Regions from separate parts of the Micromonospora sp. M51 genome, predicted to be linked through region 2. Evidence: riboswitches for the same ligand, from Rfam matches in the RefSeq annotation. Region 2 holds a riboswitch; the other holds the start of a gene.

Region 1 (6,266 bases), on a different contig from region 2:
TCTACACCTCCAGCTCCTACACCCGGGGCCGGGCCCGCTACGCGCTCTACTCGGCCACCAAGGCCGCCCTGGTCAACCTCACCCAGGCGCTCGCCGACGAGTGGGCCGACGTGGGCGTCCGGGTCAACTGCATCAACCCGGAGCGCACCGCCACCCCGATGCGGACCCGGGCCTTCGGCGAGGAGCCGGAGCACACCCTGCTCGCCGCCGAGGCCGTCGCCCAGTCGTCGCTGGACGTGCTGATCTCCGACCTGACCGGTCAGGTCATCGACGTACGCCGGGCGCCCGGTGACGGGCCCACGCCGACCGTGCCGGCCCAGGCCGGGTCGGGTCCTCTCGAGGCACCGGCCGGCGCGACGTCGGCGAACTGACGCCGGCGGCGGCGGAACCACGAACGGAGCGACATGCGCGGCGACCTGGTCCGAAAGCTGGCCGCCCGGTGCCTGACCATCGGGTTGGCCGTGCTGGCCTTTGTCGTGCTGGCACTCACGGGTGCCACCGGCTGGGGGCTGGCACTGGCCGTCGCCGCGCTGGCCGCCACGGCCGCCGAGCAGCGGATCCGGCCCGGCGCCGACCTGGTGGCGGAGACCACGTTGATCGCCGCGGCGATCCTGGTCGGCTACGCCCGGCGGCTGGACGACGGGCTCAACGTCGCACTGGTCGTCACCGGGCTGGTCCTGCTGGGGCTGGTGCTGCTGGTGGGTCCGCTGCGCACCGCCGGCAGTCTGGAGATCCGGGCGGCCAACCTGCCGGTCCGCGCCTGGACGCCGCTGGTCGCCAGCCAGCTCGGCACGGCGCTGCTCGGGCTGCTCGCCGCCCTGGCGCTCGCCGCCGCGCTCGCCCTGCCGGCCGGGGTGGCGCTGGCCGCCAGCCTGCTGGTCGGGGCGGGCGCCGGTGCTGTCGCACTGGACCTGGCCCGGCGACGGTTCCGGCCGCGGGCCGGCGGTGGGCCGGTGGCCGCCGCGCTGCGCCGGCACCGCCCGGAGTTCCTGCTCTACTTCTCCGCACCCCCCGGGTCGGAATACCAGGTCACCATGTGGCTGCCGTACCTGGAACGGATCGGCCGACCGTTCCTGGTCGTGGTGCGCGAACCAGAGTTCCTGGCCCCGATCGCGGCGGCAACCGACGCGCCGGTCGTCTACTGCCCCACCCTGGGGGCGATGGACGAGGCGTTGGTGCCGAGCCTGCGGGTGGCGTTCTACGTCAACCACGGGGCGAAGAACAGCCACTGTGTCCGCTTCACCCAGCTCACCCACGTCCAGCTGCACCACGGCGACAGCGACAAGGCGCCGAGCGCCAACCCGGTGTCGGGGATCTTCGACCGGATCTTCGTGGCCGGGCAGGCGGCGATCGACAGGTACGCCCGCGCCGGGGTGCAGATCCCGGCGGACAAGTTCGTGGTGGTGGGTCGCCCACAGGTCGAGTCGATCGAGGTACGTGCGGAGCCGGCACGCGGGTTGGCACACCCCACGGTGCTGTACACCCCGACCTGGACCGGGCACCACGCCGACGCCGACTACTGCTCGCTGCCGGTGGCGGAGAGGCTGCTGCAGCGGCTGCTGGAGCGCGGCGCGACGGTGATCCTGCGGGCCCACCCGTACACCGCGCAGAACCCGGCGTCGGCACGTCAGCTGGGCCGCCTCACCGAACTGCTCGTCGTCGACCGGGCGCGCACCGGCCGCCAGCACGTGGTCGGCGCGGCGGCTCGGGAGCTGAGCCTCACCGAGTGCGTCAACTCCTCCGACGCGCTGGTCTCCGACGTGTCCGGCGTGATCTCCGACTTCCTCTACTCCGGGAAGCCGTACGCGGTCACCGACATGGGTGGCGAGGGCGACCGGTTCGTGGAGCGCTTCCCGTTGGCCGGGTCCGGTTACGTGCTGCGCCGGGACATGTCCAACGTGGACGACGTGCTCACCGCACTGCTGGACACCGACCCGTTGGCCGAGGCCCGCTGGGCCACCCGCCGCCGCTACCTGGGTGACTTCCCCGCCGAGTCGTACGCCGAGGCGTTCCTGGCAGCCGCCCGGCGCGAGCTGGCACCGGCCGAGACGCTCACCGCGTCCACCCCGGCATAGCCGCTCAGCGGTACGGGTCGAGCAGCGCCAGCACGGCCGCCGGGTCCTCCACGTGCGCGTTGTGGCCGAGGCCGGGCAGGGTGGCCACCGGCACGCCGTACTCCTTGAGCTGTTCGTCGGTGACCATCGGGTCGTGCTCCCCGCGCGCCAGCACGACCGGCGCGTCGGTCGCCGCCAGCAGCGCGGCCAGGTCGGGCTCGCCGACGGCGAACGCGGTCGGGTCCATGGCGAGGCGCCACCGGCCGTCGACCTGGCGCAGCCCGGCGTCCACCACCGGGTCGTCCGGCGGGACCAGGCCGGCCAGCCCGGAGACCCGCAGGTAGCGGCGCGCCGCCTCGGCGCGGGTCGCGAACCAACTGATCGGGCGGGCGGCGAGGTCGGCGGCGCGGGTCAGCTCGTCGGGTGACCAGACGGCCTTGATGCCCAACCCGACCACGGCGTCCACCGGCGTACCGGCGGCGCGGGCGGCCAGCGCGAGGCCGACCACCCCGCCCAGCGAATGTCCGAGCACGACGAGCCGGTCGCCGGGCGCCAGGCCGCGCGCTATCCGGTCGGCGAACCCCGCGAACGTGTACGACTGAAGCGGTGCCGCCCAGCCGTGGCCGGCGAGGTCCGGTGCCAGCCACCGCCCCGCCCAGCGCTGCTCCAGCAGAGGCGCCCACGGCAACCAGACGTCCCCGGTCGTGCCCATCCCGTGCAGGAGCAGCAGGACCCGCCCGCGACCGGCTTGACCACCCGATTCATCCACCACGGCCGCAGTCTCCCACGGTTCACGGCCTGGTACGAGAGCCGTCATCCACGCCGCCCCCACCAAAGAATGATCCACTGTAGAGTTCCGGGCCGGACGGACAGAGCCACCTGTCGATTCCGTCCCGAGGGGAGCCACTGTGTACAGGATGTACGGGTCGGCGCTGGTCGCGGCACTGGCAGCCGTCACGCTCGGCGTACCGCACCGGGCGTCCGCGACGCCATCGGACGTGGCCGCACCGAACGGCGCAGCGGTCACGGCGGCCGACCGGGTGCTGCGGGTCTACAACAACAACATCGAGAACCTGGTGGTGAACAACTCCGACGGGAGCTGCACCCGGATCTCCGGACCGGACCACCTGACCTCGATCCTGGTCGACGACGCCGGTCGCACGGGCACCAGCGGCGTGGTGGCGCCCGACATCCTGATCGTGCAGCAGGTGCGCGGCACCGGCCAGGCCGAGGCGTACGCCGACCAGCTGTCGGCGAAGTTCGGCTACCCGGCGGGCAGCTACGGGGCGATCGTGGCGTGGGACGACCCGGAGCCGTGGGGCAGCACGCACAAGTGCAGCTCGCAGTCGCTCGGCGACCTGAAGAAGAAGCAGACCAACGCCATCATCTGGAACAAGCGGACGCTCAACCTCGCCAGTGGCGACATCTCGAAGTACTGGAGCGCGGGTTGGCTCAAGCCGGGCACGGCGTACGCGAACGGCGCCGGGTGCACGCTGTACAAGCCGCCGAACAGTGACCCGGACAGCACCGACTACTACAAGTGGAAGCGGACCAGCGCGATCGCGGCGCGCTTCACCATCAAGGCGACCGGCACCAGCGTGTTCGCCGCGACGATGCACCTGCCGCAGGAGAACCGGCAGAACGCCTGCGCCGGTGACGGCGACCGGGGCATCGCCAACAGCGGCATCCACCTCGGTGCGGACGCGACCACGCTGCTGAACGCGTCGACGATCCGCGTGGTGGGCATCGACGCGAACCGCACCGGCATCGCCCCCGGCACGCTCAGCGGCTACGGCATGACCGGCTACGGGTCGGCGGCCACCAACGGTTCCAGCAAGATCGACTACTTGTTCGTCAGGGGCAGTGTGCAGTCGTCCGCCGTCGACCACACCGTGGTCGGGACAAAGTCGAACCACAAGGCGTTGTACGGCTTCATCACCTACTGACCGCACCGCCGAAGACGCCGCGGGCGCCGGCCCCTTGTGGGGGACGACGCCCGCGGTCCTCGGCGTGCCCGGGTCAGGCGGAGTAGCCCCGGCTGGTGATCCAGTTGGCCAGGTCGATGGTGGTGATCCAGTACGACGGGTCGGCCGCGTTGGCCGAGTCGGCGATCCGCACGGTGCGACCGTTGTCCTTGTAGCCCACGACGGCGATGTAGTGCCCGCCGCCGTAGGAGTGCCAGCCGCCGTCGGTGTCGGTGGCGTCCCCGACGACGTTGGCCACCACGCCCCGGCCGTCGGTGATGGCCTTCACCACGTCGGCCTGGAGGCGGTCCATCTGCGCCGGGCTGGGCGCGCTGGGGAACATCCGGGTCCGGTACGGGGAGCCCTTCACCTCGGCGTTGAGCACCCGGGTGGTGTCCTCGGCCGAGTTGGTGCCCATCTCGGTGGTGCCCAGCTCGGCGCCGAGCTCCTCCTGGGTGCGGTCGATGCCGGCGGCGCTGAGCGCGTTGCGGGTGGCCGCCGGGCCGCAGTTGTAGTAGGTGTTCTGCGCCTCGTAGTCGTAGTCGAGCACCTTGGTCGCGGGCGGCTTCGGCGGCGTCGGCTTACGGGTGAGGTCGGGGTTGCTCTTGGCCTTCGCGGCGGGGGACGCGGCGCTGGTGGCCGGCGCGGCGGTGGTCGGCGCGGCGCTGGCCGAGGGGGACGCGTCCCGAACGTCGCCACGGGAGGCGGCGACGTCGCTGCGCATCTCGGCGACGGTGGTCGCGGTGCGCTGGTCGGCTGGGGCGTCGTCGGCGGTGGTGAGCAGGGCACCGCCGGTGGTGGCGATGGCGAGAGCCGCGGCGGAGGCGACAACGATCTGGTACGGGCGCTCGGTGGCGAGGCGGCGGAGCTGACGCTGCAGGGTGTGCTTCACGGGGTCCTCCACGGATCGGGGGGAGAGCGGCACACCGGGGCCGGACCGGTATCCGGGCAGGCGCCAGCGCGCGGACCGTGGTCCGCGGATGGTGAACCGCTCAGGGGAACGCCCGGCGTGGCCGGGCGGGGAAGGCGATGACCCGGGGGGTCAGCTCACCGTCACTGGACGAATGAGCGGGTGCACCGCCGCGCCGTGGAGGCGAGGGAACAACCGAGGGGTGGAAAGGTGCTGCACGAGGATGGGACTCCTTCCGACACCGCCTACCGGGTTAGCTGACGGATTCGGGCGGGAAGATCGCCCTACCGCGGGCCGTGGCTCGCGGATTCACCCCGGACTTACTGATGGGTCCCCGGTTCGTTGATCACGATTAAGCGGGTCGATGCGGCGTCGCGTCTTGCGATCGGTTACCGCATCGGACAGGACGACAGTACTGGCGGCTCCGCGCCCTGCCAAGCCGGGTTCACCTGCGTAAACCTCAATCGGCGAGGCAATTTCTGCGCGTATTGCCGATGATGTGACTCGATGGGACAACCGGTTACGGGCGCGCCTGCGGGCGACAACCGGACAGGCGACGAAGAACGCGACCATAATCGCGGGAACAATGGCGCGGCTCGTGCCGGACGTCCGATTTCACAATTGCGTGACCGGCCTCACATCACAGATCGGGCTCAACCCGCCCGGGCCGGTCGCCACCGTGCCACGACGGCCGGGCGCAACGCCCCCGCCACCGTTCGGCGGGCCGCCACCGGGTGCGGGCGCAGCCGGGCCGCCGCCGCGTACGCCTCCTCGGCGAGGGTACGAGCCGACTCGGCGGCCAGCTCCGCGTCACGCCAGGCGGCCCGCTCACGGACGGCGGCCGCCTGGTAGTCGGCCAGCCGCGCATCCCGGACCACCCGGCTGATCAACACCTCCTGCTCGACCGGGTGGCGTCGGGGATCCCAGCCGTGCCGGTGCCCGAACACGTCACCGAGCTGCGCCATGCTCAGGTCACCCCGCCAGTACGCCGCCATCGCCGCCCGGTGCAGATAGCGCTCCCGGGCCGCGTACTCGGCGGGGGTGTGCGGGGTCCGTGGGGTGGGCAGCGCCCCGGCGCCCGCGAAGCGACGCGCGGCGGTGTCCGCCGCGTCGTACCCGGTCCAGGCCCGCTCCATCTGCTCCTGGGCGCTCAGCCAGGCGGCGCGTCGCCGCCTGGCTGTCGTCGCCGCGCCGGCCGCGGCGACGGCCACCTCCTCGGCGTAGCGGCGCAGGTCGGCGGCCTCGGCGGCGGCCACCTCCCGGGCGGTGGGCGCGGCCGGGAGCGGGTCGTCGGCGGGCTGGTCCCGTTCGGGGCGGGCGGCCAGCACGGTGAGCAGA
Region 2 (11,747 bases):
CGAACGTGCTGGCCCGGTAGTACTCGCCGGCCAGCACCGCGCCGACGGCGTACCGCTGCCCGGCGGCCAGGGTGTACTGCAACGGCGAGATCGTCTGGTACGGCACCCCCTCCGGGTACGCCGCCTGCTCCGGGTACGCCCGTCCGTACACCGGGATGGTGGCCCGTCCGGGTTTCGGGGTGGCCACGACGCCGACGGTCCAGCTGGCGGTCGGCGCGGACGGCGGGTTGTGGAACCAGGCCCGCTGCCCGAGGTACCAGATCGCCGTCCAGTCGCCCTGCCGGCCGGCCAGCGCGTACGTCTGCCCGGCGGAGGCCCGGGCCCCGTGGTCGGACACGGCCATCGTGTTCGGGGTGCCGTCCGGGCGGAGCGCGACGTCGTTGACCAGCGGCGCGTCCGCGGACGGTGCGCTCCGGAGCACCACCGCCGAGGAGCCGCGCGGTGCGCACGGCACGCCGGCGGTGACGCAACCGGTGAACGCCGGCTGGTTGGTGGCGTAGTCGGGGTCGATGCGGACCAGCCCGGTGGCCGGGGTGCCGGTGTCCAGTCGGGGTGCGTGCAGCAGGTCGAAGTAGTGCGTCCAGTCCCAGTACGGTCCCGGATCCCAGTGCATCCCCCGCACCGTGGAGGCGACGGTGCCGGGCACGTTGTCGTGGCCGATGATGTGCTGGCGGTCCAGTGGGATGCCCAGCCGCAGCGCCAGGTGCCGGACCAGCTTCGCCGAGGTCCGGTACATCGCCTCGGTGTACCAGGTCCCCTGCGCCGCGAAGCCTTCGTGTTCCAGCCCGATCGACTTCGCGTTGACGTACCAGTTGCCGGCGTGCCAACCGACGTCCTTGGTCTTCACGTGCTGGGCGATGTGCCCGTCCACCGAGCGCAGCGAGTAGTGCCAGCTGACGTAGGTCGGATCCTGGACGAGTTGCAGGGTCGTCGCCCAACTCGCCTCGGTGTCGTGGATGACGATGTATTCGATCTTCTGCCGGGCGGGCCGGTCGGAGAGGTCGTGGTTGCCGTAGTCCCCGTCGCCGAACGCCTCGTAGGGTGCCGGGATCCACTCGCACGAGATGGTGCGGGGGCACTCCACCCCGTCCGGGCGGGCCAGCCGGCGTAGGCCCAGCCGGTCCAACCAGGAACGCTCGGGCCGTACCGTGCGGGCCGGCAGGGTGATCCGCTGGCCGTCGTCGGTCACCCGGGACTGGCCCGCGCCGATGGTGGTGAAGACCTCGTCGGCGAAGGCCGCGGCGGCGTCGGCGCTGTCCGCGCCGGAGTAGCGGGCCACCGCGCCGTACCAGGCGGCCGGGTTGGTGTCGGCGCCGACCGGGGCGTCCAGCTCCCGTTGGTACGCGCTGAGCAGCGCCGCCCCACCCCGGATGTTGAGGCCCGCGTCGGTGCGCAGTGCCTCGGGGGCGACGCCGGTCAGCGTGGCGGCGGCGTCCACGGTCTGCAACGCGGCGGTGGACGGCGCGGGGGCCTCGACCGGTCGGGGCGCGGGCACCCGGGCGGGACGCGAGTCGTCGCCGCGCGGGTCCTCGGCACCGGCGTCGTGGTGACCGCGCCCGGGTAGGGCGGCCACGTGGCGGGCGTCGGTCAGGTGCATCGGGCCGTAGCCGCCACTGGTGCTCGGTGTGCCGGCGTTGGTGTCCCAGCGGGACTCCAGGTAGGAGACGGCGAGCAGCACGACTGTCGGCACCCCGTACTCGGTGGCCGCGGCGGCGTACTGCTGCTGACGGTCGGTGGTGGACGCGGCGGCGGCCGGGCCGACGGAGAGTGGCACCGTGGTGGCGGCGGCGACCACGGCGGCGGCGAGCAGTGCGCGCCAGCCCGTCGACAGGGTTGGATGGTGCATCGAACCCCCTAGATTCTCGCGGAGTGAGGTCAGGTCACCATCGCGCCGTCCGGGAGGTCAGGTCAATACCTTTCCATCTATCGAAGCGTGGGGAAAGAATTCTTCACACACGGTCGGTGACCTCGTCCAATCGGTACGGAGTGTCACGGCCGTGCGGGTTGCGGATCGGTAACAAGCGTCTCTACTCTGGTCATTCGTCGGGCCGACAGCAGCTCCGCCCAGCCCGGGCGGTAACGGACCGACACCGCCGAGTCGTTTCCGAGCGAACCGGGGACCCAGGTCCCTCGGGGTGAATCCGCAGCCACTGCGGTAGGGCGCCGACTTCCCGCCCGAACCCGTCAGCTAACCCGGTAGGCGGTCAGGAAGAAGGAGTACGGAACCCCGGTGGCACTCCATGCCCCGCGGCCGTCGTCCGAGCGGTCGGCATCAGCCGGCCCGACGTCGATCGTGCCGCGCCCACGCTGGTCCCGCTTCACCACCGCACTCGCCGCCCTGGCCGGCGTTGCCGTCGTCCTGACCGGCAGTGCCACGGCGGCCCACGCCGACCCGTCGGTCGCCGAGATCGAGCGCCAGATCGACGCCGACTGGAACAAGCTCGAACCGATCATCGAACGGCACAACGCCACCCGCGCCGACCTCGCCGCGAAGCGCAAGCAGGCCGACGCGCTGGCCGCCCGGATCACCCCGCTGGAGCGCCAGGTCGACGCCGCGATGGACAAGGTCAGCGCCCTGGCCGTACGCGCCTACAAGGGTGAGAACGTGTTGACCGTCAACGCGGTGCTGGGCAGCCGGTCGCCCAGCGAGGTGGTCGGCCAGCTCGAGATGCTCGACCGCTTCGCGCACAACCAACAGAAGGACGTACGCGAGGTCGCCGACCTGCGCGACCAGCTGGCCGCGCAGAAGGCGCCGCTGGACGAGATGGTGGCCCAGCTGACCCGCACCGAAGCTCAGCTGGCGGCGAAGAAGAAGCAGATCAACGAAGAGATCGACCGCCTGCAGAAGCTGCGCCTCAAGGTGTACGGCAACGGTGGCGGTGGCCCATTGCGCCCGGCGCCCTGCCCGGGCAGCTACCCCGGCGGCGGCGCGGGCACCGCTGTCAAGTTCGCCTGCGCCCAGATCGGCAAGCCCTACGTCTGGGGTGCCGAGGGTCCGAACTCGTACGACTGCTCTGGGCTGATGCTGGCCGCCTGGGCGAAGGCCGGCGTGTCGCTGCCACACAACGCCGCCGCGCAGAGCCGCGTCACGAAGAACGTCAGCAGGGGCGACCTGCGCCCCGGCGACCTGGTCTTCTACTACAGCGACATCCACCACGTCGGCATGTACGTCGGCGGCGGCTGGGTGGTGCACGCTTCGCAGGCCGGTCAACCGGTCAAGATGAAGAAGGTCGACGACGGCCCGATCCACAGCTACGGCCGCCCGGGCTGACCCGGGTGACGAGAGGGCCCGCCGCGATCCGTCGCGGCGGGCCCTCGTCGTCGTGGTTCAGCGGGTGGGCCAGGTGCGCCAGTGCTGCCAGGCGCGGCTCGGCGTCGGCCCCCGCTGGCCCTGGTAGCGCGAGCCGTAGACCACCGAGCCGTACGGGTGCTCGGCCGGCGAGGAGAGCCGGAAGATGCAGAGCTGCCCGATCTTCATGCCGGGCCACAGGGTGATCGGCAGGTTCGCCACGTTCGAGAGTTCCAGCGTCACGTGACCGGAGAAGCCCGGGTCGATGAAGCCGGCGGTGGAGTGGGTGAGCAGCCCGAGCCGGCCCAGGGAGCTCTTGCCCTCCAGTCGGCCGGCGAGCTGGTCACCCAGCGAGATGACCTCCAGCGTCGAGGCGAGCACGAACTCCCCGGGGTGCAGCACGAACGGCTCACCGTCGGGGACCTCGACCGCCGAGGTCAGGTCGTCCTGCTGCATGGCGGGATCGATGTGGGTGTAGAGGTGGTTGTTGAAGACCCGGAACAGCCGGTCGAGTCGGACGTCGATGCTGGACGGTTGGACCAGGGTGGGCTCGAACGGCTCCAGGCCCAGCGTGCCGGCCTTGATCTCGGAGACCAGGTCGCGGTCGGAGAGCAGCATCGGACCACCATAGCCGCGTTGCCGAAAGTGCCCGGATTCGGTGCCGGTGACCAGCGCGTCGAGGTCGCTGCTCGTACATTTGTTCGATAGAATGCCCGCATGGCTTCCTGGTCCGAATTCGCCGCCGACGAGCCCCGACTCGCCGACGGGATCCGCGTTCTCCTCCAGCAGTACGGGCCGGGCTTCGGCTATCTGGCCACGGTCCGCGCCGACGGCGGGCCCCGCGTCCATCCGGTCTCCCCGGTCATCACCGCCGAGGGGCTGTTCTGCTTCATCATCGACTCGCCCAAGCGCCGTGACCTCGAACGGGACGGCCGCTACGCGCTGCACTCGTTCCCGGCCGAGGAGAGCGACGACGAGGCATACGTGGCAGGGCGGGCCCGTCCGGTGACCGATCCGGTCCGGGTGGCGCAGCTGGCGCAGAGCGCCCGCGCCGAGCCGCAGGTCGACTGGCGGCTCTTCGAGTTCACCATCGACGTGGCGATGCTCACCCGCCGTGAGCAGCACATCGCGGGCGTTCCCGGCCTCGCGCCGGGTCGGCCGGCCGTGCGGGTCTGGCTCGACCCAAACGCCCCGTCGGCGGTGGCCACCCCACTGGCCGTCCCGCCGACGCGCCCGACCCGCCTCAGCCGTGACGTCCAGTGCACGGCCGCCTGACCACGACTGGAAGATCATCAGTGTCGGCTCCGTCCTCACGGAGCCGACACCGGGCTGTACGTACGCCCGCCGCCGGCACCCCGCATGATCAACTCGGTTTCCGTGAAACCGCGGTATCCCGGCGCTTCGGACGCCCCGATTTTCAGCAAGCCGAGTGGATCAACCCGGGTCGGTCAGGGTTGTGCGGTATGCGGACACCCGCGGCTGGCGGGGGTACCTGGGTGCACGGGCTCGACGACTCGGGTACAGTGGTGCCGCTTGCGGGTGTAGTTCAATGGCAGAACATCAGCTTCCCAAGCTGACAGTGCGGGTTCGATTCCCGTCACCCGCTCCACGCGAAGGGCCCTGGTCAGGACGAGAGTCCCAGCCAGGGCCTTCGACGTTTCTCAGGCCACGAGCACCCGGCGGACCATCCACGGGCCGGTAGCCAGAAGGTCGAGCGGACACCGTGCGATAGGCCCACGACGAGATCCGGGCGGCCCGGCCGCAAAGGCCGGACCGCCCCGGTGCGCCGAAACGGCGCCGAGGAATATCAGCAGGTCTGGATCCAGCGTGATCTGACGCCCGCGTCCAGCGTCACCTCGTCACCCGTAGCTACGGTGACCCAGTCGGTGTGGCCGTAGTTGGCGCCACCGGTCTCGTTCCAGTAGTAGATCAGGTCCGAGTCGATCGAGTCGATGAACTCGTGCGGGTCGTACACGTGAAACTGCACCCGGTAGGTGCCCGGGCGGACGTACGCCGTGAAGGTGCCGTCGGGATTGATGGTGGTCAGCCCGCCGGAGCCGGACGAGCCGGGTTGCGTCGCCACCTCGATGCGGTAGATCCCTTCGTAGCCGACCGGGGCGCCCACCTCGCACGTGTCCCACACGCGGTTGTTGTTGCCGTCCACCCAGACGGTGCCGCGGACGATCGCCCCCTGCTCGACCGTGACGGTGTGCCGCGCCGTGTTGTTCTCCAGGGTCGTCTCCGGCAACGTCGTCGCCGCGGTCGCCTCCATCGTCACGACGTCGCCGACGGTGGTGGAGGTGAGGATCCCGCCGTAGTACAGCTGCTCGCTCGTCTCGCCCGGCCACAGCGGGCTGTGGATGCAGCGCCAGCCAGTCCGGCCGTCGGCGACGCCATCGCCGAACGCGCAGTCCCACCCCTCGCTCGACATCTCCGAGCCCTGCATCCCGGCCGGCACCGGGATGGTGACGGTCACCTCGCCCGAGGGGGAGTTCCCGGAGTTCCGGAGAGACGTGGAAACATTGACATACTCGTTCGGGAGGAGCTGCTGGCTGGTTGCGGCGGGCACGAACTCGAGGTCCATCGTGCTGGGGATGTAGCGCACGCTCGCCTGGCCGATGTTGTTGGCGGTCGACGACTCCATACCGGTCTTCGCCGTGGCGGTGACGGTCACCGCGTCTCCGGCTGTGCCGGGCGGGAGCCCGAACGGCAGGTTCAGCGTGTCGGCGATCTCCCCGGCGGCCAGGGGGGCGTGTACGCAGGTCGCGGTGCCCTGCAGGTCACAGCTCCAGCTCGGCGGGATCACGAACCCGTCGGAGGAGAACCAGGCGCCCGCCGGCAGCGTGAACGCCACTGTCACGTCCTGGCTGGCCTTCGTGCCGGAGTTGCGTACGTCGAGGGTAAGGGTCGACCAGCCACCGCTGGCCGGCACCTCGACGGTGTCGACGGAGGCGGCGACCACGAGGTCCGCCCGGGAGGGGGCGGCGCCCGCCGGGCCGGTGGGCAGCAGGCCGGTGGCGAGCCCGGCCAGCGCGCCGACCAGGAGACTGCTACGGAGCAGGTGCTGGCGGGTGGAGCGGAATTGAACGGACATCAGGTCCTAACGTCGGAGGGGATCGACCGGGCCAGCGGCCCGGTCCTCGGGATCGTCGGCGTCCATCCGATAGAGCGCCAAGATCATGACCATCGTTACGTCGCGCCGGCGGGCTCCCGAATAGCGATGGGCCATCCACGGGCCACAAGGTCGTACAACCAGGGGTCAAACCAGGCCACCCGCCTGCAATGTTGTTGCGGTCAGCAACGCCAGCAACCCCGGCGGCGCTACAAGACCGCGAAGACCTCGCCCTTCCCGCGTTAACCTCGCTGGTCTCCCAGAGCGTTCAGGTGGTGGGAGGGACACACACCATGCAACGACCCCGGGAACTGGCACCGCCGGAGGGCTTCGCCGAGTTCGTCGCGGCGCGCTCCGATGCGCTGCTGCGTTCGGCCTGGCTACTCACCGGTGATGCCGGGCGGGCCGAGGACCTGTTGCAGACGGTCCTGGCGGATGTCTGGCGGCGCTGGGCCACGATCAACAGCGCCGGGCATCCCGAGGCGTACCTGCGCAGAGCGTTGTTCACCACCTACGTCTCCTGGTGGCGACGGCGCTGGCGCAGTGAGGTGCCGAGCCAGCCGCCGGACCAGCCCTCACGTGGCGACATGGCCGGGGAGTCCGCCGACCGGGACGCCGTACGCCGCGCACTGGCCCGGCTGAGCCGGCAGCAGCGGGCGATCGTGGTGCTCCGCTACGTCGAGGACCTGACGGTGCAGCGGACAGCGGAAGTGCTCGGCTGCTCGCACAACACCGTAAAGGTGCAGGCCTTCCGCGCTTTACGGATTCTGCGTACCGATCCGGATCTTGAATTGTTCGCCGCCTGGAGGTCGCGAAGTGACGCATGAAGATGAGGACATCAGGCTCCTGCTGACCAGCGCCGTTCCGCCACTGACACCGCCACCGGACCGGGTCGTCGAAGTGGCCAGGCGGGTCCGCCGGCGCCGGCAGCGCCTGATCGGAAGCGCAGCGCTCGCCGTGGCAGTGGTCGTTGGCCTGGGCGTCGGAGGGGCGCAGATACTCAACGGCGTACCTTCACCGCACACGGCTGCCGATTCCGCCGGTCAGGGGCGGTGGACATCGTGCGTGGAGGCCGCACCGGAAATGGTCACGCGCGGCTTCCGTGTCCCGACCAGTGAAGCAGCCGCCCTGCCCCGTCTCGGCGATGACTTCATCCCCACCACGGTCGTCGTCTGCAGGGTGGAGCGTCCTCCTGTCCGGCCCGACTGGCTTTTGACGGAGCGGCGTAGCGATGACGCCACCGCCCTCGCCGCCCTCGTCGCCGCCCTCCGCCGGCCCGACGCGCCGGATAATCCCGGCCTCGCCTGCAGAGCGGTCCTGCAGGAGGCACCCTGGCTCGCGCTCGTTGACGCGGACGGCCGGTGGATGCGGCCCGGCATACCACTCGATTCCTGCCACGACAATCTGCCGGACGATTTCCGGGCAGCGTTCGATGCTCTACCGCTGACCACCGTGGCGACCCGTCCGGTCGCCGAGAGCGATTCGGCCAGAGCGGGTTGCAGCCAGCGCGAGGTCAACATGACATCCTTGGTGGCCGACCGTGAAGCCCGTGCCCTGCCAGAGCCGTTCCCCGCTGGGCAGCAGGTCCGCCTCTGCGTCTACTACGTGCCGAAGAGTAGGCAGGGGAACGGCGAGCCACTCGGCGAGTTCGCGCACGGAACGGTGCTGCCGGAGGACCAACGAGCGGCGATCGAGGGTGCGCTGCGGGCGTCTCGACCGGCGAACCCGTGCAGCACCCGTGCGAGCCGGTTCGCTGTGCTGATCCCACTGACCACCAGCGAGCCCCGCACCTACGTGGAACTCGACGGCTGCCGCCGAATCACCGTGCGAGTCGCTCCCGACCAACGGACCATCGGACAGGGCGACGCCGCGCTGATCGAGCTGATCGACAAGCCGTGACCTGTCGGGCGAGGCATCCGGGGATGTCCGGGCCGCGCCTCGACGTCAGGCCGAGACCGCCTGGAGACCCGTACCAGTTGCCGCTGGGGGTGGGCCCAACGGGAACTCACCGACGGTGCGCCACGGGCTGACGTCCGGTGTGCCGGCGATCAGCCGGACCCTGTCGACGGCCGCGTTGATCGGCAGGTGCGCGGCGACGGTTTCCGCCGCGTGGGTCAGCACGGGCTTGTCGGCGTCGTGACCGATGGTCAGGTGCGGCACCACGTCGCTGTGCGCCCCGCCGTACGGGGGTGCCTCAGGAAACCGTCGCCACACTGCCCCGGTGAGGTCGCGGAAGGGCCGATGTGGCTGCGGAGCAAGCCAGAGGACCGTGTCACCGAACCAGTCGACGTGCGTCAGTGCGACGTCGAACCGAGGTATCCCGGCGATGGTGTCACGCAGCGCGGCCAAGGCCCGCTCGTCGATCTGCTGCGGTGGCAGGAACGGGTAGAGGACTGTCACGTGCGCTGGGACGCCCCATGAGGCGGCCCGGTCGAGTGATGCCCGGAACCTGCCGACCGCCTCCTCGGCCTCGGGTATCGGCACGATGAGCGCCGTCTGCGTCGGCTCCATACCCTGCGGTTTCCTATCGGTAGTCGGCGAAGATTCGCCGTTGCACGCCATCAACGGTGACCGGGCCCCCGTGGGGAAGGATCCACTGTGGTCTGGTGTGGCCGAACGGGACGCCGCCACAGACGACCGCCTCGGGGTTGTAGCGGGTCACCACGTCGACGACCGTGTCCCGCTGCTGCTCACGAAGCCGTGCCCGATCCTCGGCCGCGGGTCGACGGTTGTGGTCGGAGACCGGCGGACGGGCGACCACTACCGCGTCGACGGCGCTGAGAAGACCGCGCTCACCGAGTGATCGGACGATCCAACCGACCTCGCGGGCGGGAAGGAGCTCTTCCGACGTCTCAATGAGCAGCACCCCGCCCTGTAGGGCCTCGGGAGGAAACGGGAAGCGTCCCGCCGTCAGGATCCACTGGATGACCTCCAGGCAGCCACCCCAGGTGCGGCCGGTGACCGAGCGCGACGGCCCGTACCAACTCCACGGCTGCGTCGGTTCGCGCTCGCCGAAGGACTTCAACGCCTGCGGATCTGCCCAGTCGATGCCGATGTCCTCGGACTCACCCGGATCCGTGACCTCCAGCCGTTCCCCGGTGAGCAGGGCCGCTCGCAGCGACCGGACGTGGACGTCGTCAACGGCAGGCCCGGGGCCGAGGTGCACCTGGGACGACCCGCCGTAGAAGCTGGCGATGCCGAGGCCCCAGAGCCAGTGGTGCAGGTTGGTGTTGTCGCTGGTGCCGAGGAACGGCTTCGGGTCGGCTCGGGCCAGGTCGGCGTCCAGGTGGGGGATGACGGTGATCTGGTCGTCCCCTCCGACGACGGCGAGAATGCCGCGTACCTGGGGGTCTGCGAAGGCGGCGTTGATGTCCGCCGCCCGCGCTGCCGCGCTCGCGCCCACCTGGCGGGTGGTGGGGTATTCGACCGGTACGAGACCGGTCAGGTCGGCGAGCCGTCGCCTTGCCTGTTCGAGGATCGCCGGATAGGCGCCGGCCGCGGCGAAGGACGGCGAGAGGACCGCGAGGTGGTCCCCGGGGCGGGCTTTTCGAGGACGAACGAGCTCATGCACCATGTCGAGATCCAACAGTTCTGCCCGCCGCTCCGCACCTCATTTCGGGTCGGGCCCGCGGGCCCGACGGACCCGCCGGTCGTCGAGCCAGAGTGCCAGCCCACCGCGGTTGCGGTAGACGACGACGCCGGCGACCACCACGGTGATCAGGATCGTCCAGGACCAGAATCGGCCACCCAACCCACCGGGCGGGTCCGCGGCGCGCGTGCGACCGGCGCTGATCACAGTGTCGGCGACGTCGACAGCGAGGATCTGCTCCGGGGCGGTCATCACTGTTCGTGGCGCGCTGGCGTCGGGCGTCAACGCCAACACCCGTACGCCGCGCACGTTGGGGTAGGCGGTGCGTTGGTCCAGCTCCAGCGGCTGGTCGAACCGGTCCGGGCTGAGGGGCTCGGGCTGGTAGGCGACCACCAGCGCGGACCCGTCCGGGCCCCAGCCGAGCAGCCGGATGGCGGTCACGCCGGTGACGCCGGGCACTGGCAGCGGTGCGGTGTTCCGGCCGGTGGCGCTGTCGACCCGGCGCAGGCTCCAGTCGGTGCTGCCGGCCTTCCGGCTGATCAGCGTCAACGCCCCGTCCGTCGTCCACGCCCCCTTGCCGGCCAGCCAGCTCTCGGCGGGCAGTTCGAAGGTGGACACCGTCCGGCCGTCCGGGTCGGCGACCGTGACGGTCCGACCGATCTGGTACGCGAGCCGTCCACCTCCGGGGGCGAAGGCCACCGACGAGCCGAAGATCGGCTGTTGAGCGGCGTCAGCCAGCTGGGTCCAGCGTTCACCGTCGAGCGTGACGATGCTCAGCACCCGCCGGTAGCCGCTGCGCGTCGGGTCGGTCGGCACGGTGTCGTCGACCACCAGTTGCCTGCCGTCCGGGGACCAGGCCCTGGGGCTCGTCCCCACACTGTTGGTGACCTTGCTGTGCAGTCGCCGGGTACGACCGGTGACGAGGTCGATGAGATCGACCCGGCCGTCCTCGGAGAGGCCGGCGGGCCGGGCCACGTACCGGCCGTCCGGCGAGAGGATGACCTGCTCGCCGACGGGTGCCTCGTAACCCATCGAGAAGATCCGGTAGCGGTCGGAGTCGGCGCTGACCACGCCGACGATGCCGTCCTCGTCCCAGCCCTGGAGACGTCGCGCCTGCCCGCTGAAGATGACCGACGCGGGCCCAAGCCGGGGTCGGTCGGTGGCGTGCAGCGCACCGCGCGGGGGCAGCGCGATCCGGTCGGGTAGTGCGGCGTCCGCGCCGGCCGCCGGATCCACGACAGGGGTACGCGTCAGCGGGAGCACCGCCCCGGTCAGCGTGGCGAGCACGAGCACCTCGACAGCGGCGACGACGGCGCGGCGGCGGGAGCGGCGGGCGGTGGCGAGCGCTCGTTCGTAGACCGGGTAGGCGGGGACGTCGGCCGCGGCGGCGTGCAGCGTCTCGCGGAGTCGGGCGGTCACTGATGGCTCCTCTCCACTGTCGGGTCGATCAGGTCGAGGGCGGTCGCCCGCAGCCGGCGGATGGCGTCGTGGCCGTGCCGCTTGACGGTGCCGACCGAGCAGCCGAGCACCTCGGCCGCCTGGGCTTCGGTCAGGTCCTCGTAGAAGCGCAGCACGATCACGGCGCGCTGGCGAGGGGTGAGCCCGCGCAGCGCGTGCAGCAGACTCAGCCGCAGGGCTGTCGTCTCGGAGTGGTCGTCGCCGGGCCGGTCGGTGGGTTGTGCCTCCAGGCGTTCGGTCAGCCGGCGCCGCCGCCACCAGGAGACCTGCTGGTGGTACATCACCCGCCGCACGTACGC

The links. A riboswitch is a leader RNA that binds a small molecule or an ion and turns the genes downstream of it on or off. The one in region 2 is predicted to bind cyclic di-AMP.
Region 1: it holds a riboswitch for cyclic di-AMP, as region 2 does, so the genes downstream of both, KBX53_RS05095 (C39 family peptidase) here and KBX53_RS37085 (NlpC/P60 family protein) in region 2, are expected to answer to the same signal.

The regions. Positions count from the first base shown of each region.
Region 1 covers NZ_JAGPXZ010000051.1:90-6,355, reverse strand. Annotated here, with positions in the region: gene KBX53_RS05115 (bifunctional cytidylyltransferase/SDR family oxidoreductase) at 1-371, shown strand, start outside; gene KBX53_RS05110 (CDP-glycerol glycerophosphotransferase family protein) at 405-2,075, shown strand; gene KBX53_RS05105 (alpha/beta fold hydrolase) at 2,080-2,826, opposite strand; gene KBX53_RS05100 (hypothetical protein) at 2,963-4,000, shown strand; gene KBX53_RS05095 (C39 family peptidase) at 4,074-4,922, opposite strand; cyclic di-AMP (ydaO/yuaA leader) riboswitch at 5,156-5,297, opposite strand; gene KBX53_RS05090 (hypothetical protein) at 5,582-6,266, opposite strand, start outside.
Region 2 covers NZ_JAGPXZ010000023.1:2,328-14,074, forward strand. Annotated here, with positions in the region: gene KBX53_RS02770 (N-acetylmuramoyl-L-alanine amidase) at 1-1,846, opposite strand, end outside; cyclic di-AMP (ydaO/yuaA leader) riboswitch at 2,082-2,217, shown strand; gene KBX53_RS37085 (NlpC/P60 family protein) at 2,231-3,271, shown strand; gene dcd (dCTP deaminase) at 3,329-3,907, opposite strand; gene KBX53_RS02785 (pyridoxamine 5'-phosphate oxidase family protein) at 4,007-4,564, shown strand; tRNA gene KBX53_RS02790 (tRNA-Gly) at 4,825-4,898, shown strand; gene KBX53_RS02795 (DUF11 domain-containing protein) at 5,097-6,383, opposite strand; gene KBX53_RS02800 (SigE family RNA polymerase sigma factor) at 6,695-7,228, shown strand; gene KBX53_RS02805 (hypothetical protein) at 7,218-8,300, shown strand; gene KBX53_RS02810 (2'-5' RNA ligase family protein) at 8,346-8,912, opposite strand; gene KBX53_RS02815 (LD-carboxypeptidase) at 8,926-9,975, opposite strand; gene KBX53_RS02820 (WD40 repeat domain-containing protein) at 10,012-11,409, opposite strand; gene KBX53_RS02825 (SigE family RNA polymerase sigma factor) at 11,406-11,747, opposite strand, start outside.